DNA from 2 places in the Methylophilus sp. DMC16 genome. Region 1 is predicted to be linked to the other one. Evidence: predicted binding sites of a transcription regulator. Region 1 holds the regulator's gene; the other holds the start of a gene.
What was found. The regulator sigma-54, encoded in region 1, starts transcription at its own class of promoters, with help from an activator protein. The targets are predictions, from matches to a motif close to TGGCACNNTTCCTGCT.
Positions count from the first base shown of each region.

Region 1 (4,700 bases):
ATACTTAATCGCCAAGCGCCGGACTACATGTTGTACAACTTTGTGAGTACCCGCACGGATGCGTCCGGCAATACCAAATATGTGCTGGCGGCCGCAAAAATGCGCCACTTTCCTGCCAATGACTATACAGAATTGCAGCGGCCACGCTTTACCCAGTTTGGCCTGAACAAGCCTTACACGCAAATTTATGGTCAGCATGGACGTGTTTCTGCCAATGGTAAACTGGTGGAGTTTAGCAATCAGGTCAAGGTGATCCGCCAAGCCTCTGCCACCAAGCCAGAAACACAAATGCAAACCGAGCGGCTTTGGCTGGAGCCGGATACCGAGGTGGCACACACAGACCAGTCGGTGATCATCCGCCAAAAACCGGCGACAGTGATTACAGGCACGGGCATGCGTTTTGATAACCGGGCTGATACCATGCAATTGTTTAACCGGGTGCATGTGCATTATGAGCGTCCACCCGTCGCCAGCAATTTGGCAAGCCCGGCCCAGGCGTCAAACACAGAACGCCAATGACCGTTGATTATGGAGAAATGAGTTGAACACGCACAAGCCCTTATTTTTAGCGATCTGCATGAGCGTATGGGCGCTATTGTCCATGCCGCTGAGTGTGCTGGCCGAAGAATCTGACCGAGATCAACCGATAGAGCTTGAAGCGGATACCGTGACCGTGAACGATGCTAAAAAAATCAGTATCTACACGGGCAACGTGATTCTTAATCAGGGCACTTTGCAAATCAAGGCGGACAAAATGATCGTACGCGAGGATCAGGACGGCTTTCAACATAGCACCTGTACCGGCAACCCCACCACATTCAAGCAAAAACGTACCGGTAAAGACGAGTGGATGCAAGGCAGTGGTCAACGTATCGAATACAACGCCCGCATGGATAAAGTGCAACTGTATACCAATGCCTGGGTTAAACGTGGTGAAGACATCGTGACCGGGGACTACATCAGCTACGACGCCAACGCCGAGTATGCCGAGGTGATTGGCGGCACCAAAGCCAACCCGAACGGGACGGCTGGCAGCCGCGTCAAGGCCACCATACAGCCTAAAAATAAAACCACACCACCTGTCATTGACAACAAGCCAACCTCTCAACAGGGGTTACGGATGAATCGCTCCTTGCAACTCAAGGTCGAACCTGCCCCTGCCGAAAACACTGGTGAGCAAGGCAAAGAGTAAGCATAAAGATGGAAACCATGGCAGCAGATCAGAACCATTTGCAGGTTAACCGCCTGAAAAAAACCTATCAGGGCCGTACCGTGGTCAAAAACACGACGCTTGAGTTACGCAGTGGCGAAGTGATCGGCTTGCTGGGTCCCAACGGGGCAGGCAAAACCACCAGCTTTTACATGATTGTCGGGTTGGTTGCACTGGATGAAGGCAACATTACGCTGAATGGCGCCGACGTGAGCCGCGCGCCCATGCATGAGCGCGCGCGCATGGGCCTGGCTTATCTGCCCCAAGAAGCATCCATTTTCCGCAAGCTCAGCGTAACCGACAACATCCTCGCCATTCTTGAAACCCGTCCCTATACGGAAGAGCAGCGTGAGGCGAGGCTTGAGTCCTTGCTGGATCAATTGCATATCCAGCACATCCGCAACAGTCAGGCCGTCAGCTTGTCTGGCGGCGAACGTCGACGCGTTGAAATTGCGCGCTGCCTGGCCACAGACCCTAAATTTATTTTGCTGGATGAACCGTTCGCCGGGATTGATCCGATTGCGGTGATCGAAATCCAGAAAATCATCCGCTACCTGAGCAGTCAGAATATTGGTATTTTAATCACCGACCACAATGTGCGCGAAACGCTGGACATCTGTGACCGCGCTTATATTGTCAATGAAGGCGCTGTGTTTGCAGCAGGCACGCCCGATGAAATCATTCAGAACGAAGGTGTGCGTGAAGTGTATCTGGGCAAGAATTTTAGGCTGTAATCCGTCATGAAACAGAACCTGCAATTACGTATTTCGCAAAATCTGGCGCTGACGCCGCAGCTGCAGCAATCGATCCGTTTGCTGCAACTTTCCACGCTGGAACTGAACCAGGAACTGGAAACCATCCTGCAGGAAAACCCGTTACTGGAAATGTCAGACGGTGAAGAAGGCGAGTTTGAAGATAACACACCGCCTCCCCCCACTGTAGAAGCTGAGCCGACAGATGCCAGCTCGTTTGACATGGCAACGCAGCAAGAGATCACCGCACCGGCAGAAAGTCTGCGTGAAGACTTGCACGATGAGCTGGGCGGGAGCGAGAGCGACCTGCCCAATTTAAACGAGGAATTCACGCCGCCAGAGTTTGAAGATGATTATGAAGAGTTTGGCAGCACCAGCAACTGGGACGAAGCCGGACGCAATCATCAGGAAGACGAAGACAGTGACTTTTCCAGACAGGAAACCACCAGCATCAGTTTGCGCGAGCATCTGATTGATCAGATACAACTGGCACATTTATCGCAACGTGACATGAGCCTGGTCAAACTGCTACTGGATAGCATCACTGATGATGGCTATCTGGAGCAAGATCTGCAGGAGATTGTGGAGCACTTGCCACTCGAACTTGAGGTCGAGCTGCTGGAACTGGAAACCGCACTCAAACTGATCCAGAACCTGGACCCTGTAGGCGTTGGTGCGCGCGATTTACGCGAGTGCCTGCTCTTGCAACTGACGCGTTTGCCGCAAGAAACGCCACACTTGCAAACCGCCATTGCCATTGCCAAAGACCACCTGGCGCTGCTGGCCAACAAAGACTTTGTCAAACTGCGCAAGGTGCTTGGTTGCGATGAAGCGGTACTCAAGGCGGCGCAGCACCTGATCCGCCAGCAAAACCCCAGACCCGGCAGCGAGTTTTCCAGCTTTAGTCACGATCACTTTATCCAGCACGATGTGGTGGTTAAAAAGATCAAGGGTATTTGGGTCGCCTCCTTAAATGATGGCGTGATCCCCAAACTGCGCATCAACCAGATGTATGCGGACATCCTCAAGCGCAACCGCGAGAGTTCAGGCCAATACCTGCAAAGCCAGATGCAGGAAGCCAAGTGGATGATTAAAAATATCCAGCAGCGCTTCTCGACCATTTTGCGCGTGTCACAAGCCATTGTAGATCGCCAGCGCAACTTCTTTGAACATGGTGAAATTGCCATGCGGCCACTGGTACTGCGTGAAATCGCCGAAGAACTCGACTTGCATGAAAGCACAGTTTCCCGCGTCACCACGCATAAGTATATGCTCACACCGCGTGGCGTCTATGAACTCAAATACTTCTTTGGCAGCTCAGTGGCCACAGATGCAGGCGGCTCCTGCTCTGCCACCGCCATCCGCGCCTTGATCAAGCAAATGGTGGCCGAAGAAAACCCGAAAAAGCCTTTGTCGGACAACCAGATCACCGACACACTGGCACAACAAGGCATCGTCGTTGCCCGCCGTACCATAGCCAAATATCGCGAGTCCCTGAATATTCCTCCCGCGAACTTGCGCAAAACGCTCTAAACAAAAAAGGCCGCAGATGCGGCCTTTTTTGTTTCTCAGCTCAAATCACCTGATTGTGATCTTGGCAAATTTACGTTTGCCCACCTGTGCGATCACTGTCACGCCTTTTGTCAAAGGCAGATTCTTATCATCCACCTTGACGCTGTCGAGCTTGACGCCGCCTTGCTGCACTGCGCGCATGGCTTCACTGGTGCTTTCAACCAGGCCCGCCTGTTTTAACAATTGGCTAATGCCGATGCTCTCGCCTTCAATGGTCACTTCAACTTCGGGCACGTCATCCGGGATGCCGCCTTTGGCACGGGTCTGGAAGTCCTGCAAGGCTTTTTCAGCCGCGGCTTGACCATGGAAACGCGCCACAATTTCCTGCGCGAAGCCGACCTTGATATTGCGGGGGTTTGCGCCACTGGCGACTTGCGCCTTCCATTCGGCAATGTTTTCCAGCGTCGCAAAAGACAGCAAATCAATATAGCGCCACATCAGTTCATCTGAAATCGACATGATCTTGGCAAAAATAGTCTCTGGCGCCTCGCTAATGCCAATGTAGTTCCCGAGTGATTTAGACATTTTATTGACGCCATCCAACCCTTCCAGCAACGGCATCATCAGCACACATTGCTGCGACTGGCCGGCCTGCTTTTGCAACTCACGCCCCATGAGCAGGTTAAACTTCTGGTCGGTACCACCGAGCTCAAGATCCGCTTGCAGGGCCACCGAATCATATCCTTGCAGTAACGGGTACAGAAACTCGTGAATCGCAATCGGTTGATTACCCTTGAAGCGTTTGGAGAAGTCATCCCGCTCCAGCATGCGGGCCACGGTATGGCTGGCAGCCAGCTTGATCATCCCCGCCGCACCGAGTTCACTTAACCAGTTGGAGTTAAAAACAATCTCGGTTTTGGTGGGATCCAGTATTTTGAAGACTTGTGCGGCATAGGTATCGGCGTTGGCCTTGACCTGCTCCACGGTTAAGGGTGGACGGGTGGCGCTTTTGCCCGTTGGGTCACCAATCATGCCGGTAAAGTCACCGATCAGGAATAAAATCTGATGGCCCAGATCCTGCAACTGGCGCAATTTATTAATGAGGACGGTATGACCCAGGTGCAAGTCGGGCGCGGTAGGGTCAAAGCCTGCTTTCACACGTAACGGCTTGCCTGTTTTCAGTTTCTCGACCAGCTCCTGCTCGATCAGTAACTCATCTGCGCCAC
Region 1 covers NZ_JBQUZC010000003.1:87,568-92,267, reverse strand. Annotated here, with positions in the region: gene lptC (LPS export ABC transporter periplasmic protein LptC) at 1-519, shown strand, start outside; gene lptA (lipopolysaccharide transport periplasmic protein LptA) at 578-1,192, shown strand; gene lptB (LPS export ABC transporter ATP-binding protein) at 1,201-1,944, shown strand; gene ACT53D_RS11870 (RNA polymerase factor sigma-54) at 1,951-3,495, shown strand; gene tyrS (tyrosine--tRNA ligase) at 3,541-4,700, opposite strand, start outside.

Region 2 (4,700 bases), on a different contig from region 1:
ACTCGACCAGGCCGTTACGGTAGAGGTAGGCGCGGGAATCGCCGACATGGGCGCAAAACAGTTTGTTGTGTTGAATCAAAGCCACGACGATGGTGGTACGCGGCGACTCTTGCAAACGCTTTTGCAGGCGGACGTTTTCGATCACCTCATGCACCTGTGCAATCTGCTCGCGCAAAAATTGCGCGGGTTGCGCAATCATAGGCTTTGATTCGCGCTGAAAGGCATCGATCATGGTTTTGACCGCGATTTCGGCCGCCACATCGCCATGCTGGTGCCCGCCCATGCCGTCTGCCAACACCATGAAAATGGCATGCCGATGGTAAGAGTAGGCCAGCCGGTCCTGATTATAGGGTCGCGGCCCCTGGCGACTGCCTTGTGCAATGGTGAATTTCATAGGATGAATTTCATAGTGGCTTGGTCAACACTTTAATAATTTTATCCACCAGCGAGCCACGCGGATCTTCAGCCACATGGATGCCGATCATTTTTTTCTGCAATGAAAACACACTTTGCGGTCTGAGCATGTAATCCAGTTGCATGCACTCATCAATAATCGCCAGCAGTTTTTCAGAGTATATCTGTTGCCCCAACTCCACGGCCGGCACCAGCGTATCGTGCTTGAGGCGCTGGTTGGCCGCGATCGGCGAGGCCCGGTGCAAACAGGCATACATACTGGCGCCTATGCTGTAAATATCACTCCAGGGGCCCAGGTGTTTGCGGTCTATATATTGCTCAGGCGGGGCATAGCCCGGCGTGTAAGTGGGCGCCAGCGTCACCTCGGACAAAGCCTGGCGCGCCGAACCGAAGTCCAGCAGCACTGGCGAGCCATCCAGGCGGATATAGATATTGGCCGGTTTGATATCAAGGTGCAGCAATTTGCGTGAGTGCACCTCACGCAATCCATTGAGCAACTCAACGAACATGCGGATCAGAAAATTCTCGGGCACAGGCTGCGCTAACGCCATGATGTAGTCTTGCAGCGATTTGCCACGCTCATATTTCATGACCATATAGACGGTGCTGTTGGCGCGGAAGAAGTTTTTCACGCGCACGATGTTTTTGTGCTCGATATTGGCCAGCGCCAGACCTTCTTCAAAAAAGCACTTCATGCCATGTTTGTAGGCGGCTTCATTTTTGCCATTAGAGCGGATATGCGTATCTCCCTCGCGCTCGGCCAAGGTCACCGGCATGTATTCCTTGATAGCAACCGTGGTTTTCTGCGCATCTTGCGCCAGATAGACGAAGCTGAACCCGCCCAGACTCAGCACCTTGGTAATGGTGTAGTCATGCAGCACAGTGCCTACCGGCAAGGCAAAATCGTATTTATGAGCGAGCTTCACTAGCGCTTTAACGTCACAATCATGGCTTTTATTAAGGGCATGGCATCAGCAGAGGCTGTGATTTCTTCTGCGCGCCGCCTTGTTTGTACCATTTTCGCATAACGATACCGCATTTGATACAATCAGTGAGTTTGCCAGGAGCCAGATGATGACGATAAAAAATTCCCCCGCTAGCCAACCGATGTTGAGCATGACCGGCTTTGCGGCCACCGAAAGCCGCTTTACTGGCGGGCTGCTGCTGATTGAGCTGCGAGCAGTCAACCACCGTTATCTCGAGCTCAATGTCAAAATCGATGACAACTTGCGCCAGTTTGAGGCGCAAGTACGTGAATTGCTGCAGTCCCGCCTGGGACGTGGCAAGGTGGAATGCCGCATCAATCTCAAAAGCGATGCCGCGGTGGCTAACCTGACGCTCAACCCTGAGATGGTCGGGCAGATCTCGCAAACCCTGGCCGCGTTACAGCAACATTTTCCGCAGGCGCAACCCGTCAATCTGGTTGAAGTGCTCAAGCTGCCCGGTGTTTGCCAAACGGAGAGCATCGATACCGAGGCCATGGCGCAGAGCCTGCTCAATGGCTTGTCGCAGGCCATTGATGAACTGATTGCCGCCCGCCAGCGCGAAGGTGAAAAACTCAAGCAAGTGCTGCTCGACCGTCTGCAAGGCGTCCGTGAGCAGATCAGCATCGTCAAACCGCTGTTACCTGCCCTGATCAGCCAATATCAGGATAAACTGACCACCAAACTGCGTGAAGCCATGCAGGCAGAGGATGACCGCGTACGTCAGGAAATCGTGCTCTATGCCCAACGGATTGATGTCGATGAAGAGCTGGCGCGGCTCAATGCCCACATTGTTGAAATGGACCGCATCCTCACGGCTGGCGGCACCATGGGCAAAAAGCTGGACTTTTTGATGCAGGAAATGAACCGGGAAGCCAACACACTGGGCTCCAAATCGGTGGCAATTGAAACGACACAAGTGTCCATGCAACTGAAAGTATTGATCGAACAGATGCGTGAACAGATTCAGAATATTGAATAAGCCCTATTTAACACACGGTTTGCACCAAAACCGTGATTCGAGAGTGCACCATTTAGGTGCGCTTTCTTTCTGAAACCCGCTCATATAAAACATAAACTCATGATTTAAATGGGTTTTACAGGCTGGCACACGGCTTGCTCTTGTTTAAATGAATTTTACAAGTAAGGCAAAGGTCCAGCACGATGACGCAAACGGCCAAACAGTTTTTTGATGAAATGCAGGGCTATGGGGGCAATGTAAGGGCGATTTACCAGGCCTATAACCGCTGGTTGGCGAATGTGCCTACCCAGCAACTGGCGGCCAAACGCGCAGAAGCAGAAGTCCTGTTCCGCCGCGTCGGCATCACGTTTAATGTGTATGGTGAAGAAGATGGTGCCGAGCGCCTGATTCCATTTGATGTGATTCCACGCATGATTTCGGCCAGTGAATGGGCGCATTTGTCCAAAGGTGCCGTCCAGCGCGTACGCGCCCTCAATATGTTTCTGCATGATATTTATCATGATCAGGAAATCATCAAGGCCGGCATTGTCCCGCACAGCATCCTGACCAATTCGCAATACCGCCCGGAAATGGTGGGTGTGACTGTGCCTAACCAGGTGTATGCGCATGTGGCAGGGATAGACCTGGTCCGCACCAGCGAGTCGCAGTTTTACGTGCTGGAGGACAACCTGCGTACCCCTTCCGGCGTGTCTTATATGCTCGAAGACCGCAAGATGATGATGCGGCTGTTCCCGGATTTGTTTAAAAAATACCCGATTGCCCCGGTGGAGCATTACCCCAGTGTACTGCTGAACAACCTGCGCTCGGTCGCCCAGACCGGCGTCACTGACCCGACCGTGGTATTGCTCTCACCTGGCGCTTACAACAGCGCTTACTTTGAACATGCCTTCCTCGCCCAGCAAATGGGCATAGAACTGGTGGAAGGCCAGGATTTGTTTGTCCGTAATAACGCCGTCTATATGCGCACCACGCAAGGCCCGCAAAGGGTGGACGTGATCTACCGCCGCATTGACGACGACTTCCTCGACCCTCTGGTGTTCAAGCCCGATTCCCTGTTGGGCGTGCCAGGTCTGCTCTCCGTTTACCGCAATGGTGGCGTCACATTGGCCAACGCTGTAGGCACCGGCGTGGCCGATGACAAGGCGACGTATATTTACGTGCCGGAGATGATCAAGTTCTACTTGGGTGAATCCCCCATCTTGCAGAACGTGCCTACGTATCAACTCAGCAAGGAAGATGATCTGGCCTATGTGCTGGATCATCTGCCCGAGCTGGTCGTCAAGGAAGTGCAGGGCTCTGGCGGCTACGGCATGCTGGTAGGCCCCACAGCCAGCAAACAGGAAATTGAAGAATTCCGTTTACGCATCGTCTCCAAACCCGCTAACTACATCGCGCAGCCGACGCTGGCGCTGTCAACCTGCCCGACGCTGGTCGACCAGGGCATTGCACCGCGTCATGTGGATTTACGGCCATTTGTGCTGTCTGGCAAAACGGTCAGCGTGGTGCCGGGTGGCCTGTCGCGCGTAGCGCTCAAAGAAGGGTCACTGGTGGTGAACTCCTCGCAAGGGGGCGGCACCAAGGATACCTGGGTGCTGGAGCGGGACGATATCAGTGCAGAAACCGTGCAGTCGCAAATGGCTGCCCAACAAGCAACGCAAGAGGCCGTCATATGTTAAGCCGTACCGCAGATCATTTATATTGGATGGCACGTTATATCGAGCGTGCTGAAAACGTGGCCCGTGTGCTGGACGTGACTTATAACATGTCCCTGTTGCCTTCAGACAGCAGCAACGAAGCAGAACTCTGGGATGCCGTGCTTGAAATTGCCGGGATCCGCGACATTTATGACAGCAATTACAAAGAACTGTCGGCCGCCAACGTCATCAAACATCTGGTCATGGATAGCCAGAACCCGTCCAGCATTTACAGCTCATTGCGTAGTGCGCGTGAAAACGCCCGTGCCGTGCGTGTGGCCATGACCACCGAGACCTGGGAAAACATGAACACACTGTGGATTGAGTTTGGGCAATATATCAAACAGGACCTGACCCAATCCGGCTTGAGCGAATTTTGCGAATGGGTAAAAAGCCGTTCGCACCTGTTCCGTGGCGTCTGTTTTGGCACCATGTTGCGTGACGAGGCCTTTAGCTTTGTGCGCCTGGGCACCTTTATGGAACGCGCAGACAATACTGCCCGCCTGCTGGATGTGAAGTATGAGTACCTGATGCCCATGCAAGAAGCCAATGACGGCGCGGTGGATTACTACGAATGGAGTGCGGTGTTGCGCTCGGTCTCGGCATTTCAGGCTTACCAAAAAGTCT
Region 2 covers NZ_JBQUZC010000002.1:550,701-555,400, forward strand. Annotated here, with positions in the region: gene ACT53D_RS10770 (PP2C family protein-serine/threonine phosphatase) at 1-394, opposite strand, end outside; gene ACT53D_RS10775 (serine/threonine protein kinase) at 405-1,340, opposite strand; gene ACT53D_RS10780 (YicC/YloC family endoribonuclease) at 1,486-2,379, shown strand; gene ACT53D_RS10785 (circularly permuted type 2 ATP-grasp protein) at 2,562-4,055, shown strand; gene ACT53D_RS10790 (alpha-E domain-containing protein) at 4,049-4,700, shown strand, end outside.
Region 2: ACT53D_RS10785 (circularly permuted type 2 ATP-grasp protein) is a predicted target of sigma-54. The motif match lies at 2,503-2,518, and genes of this name have one in related genera.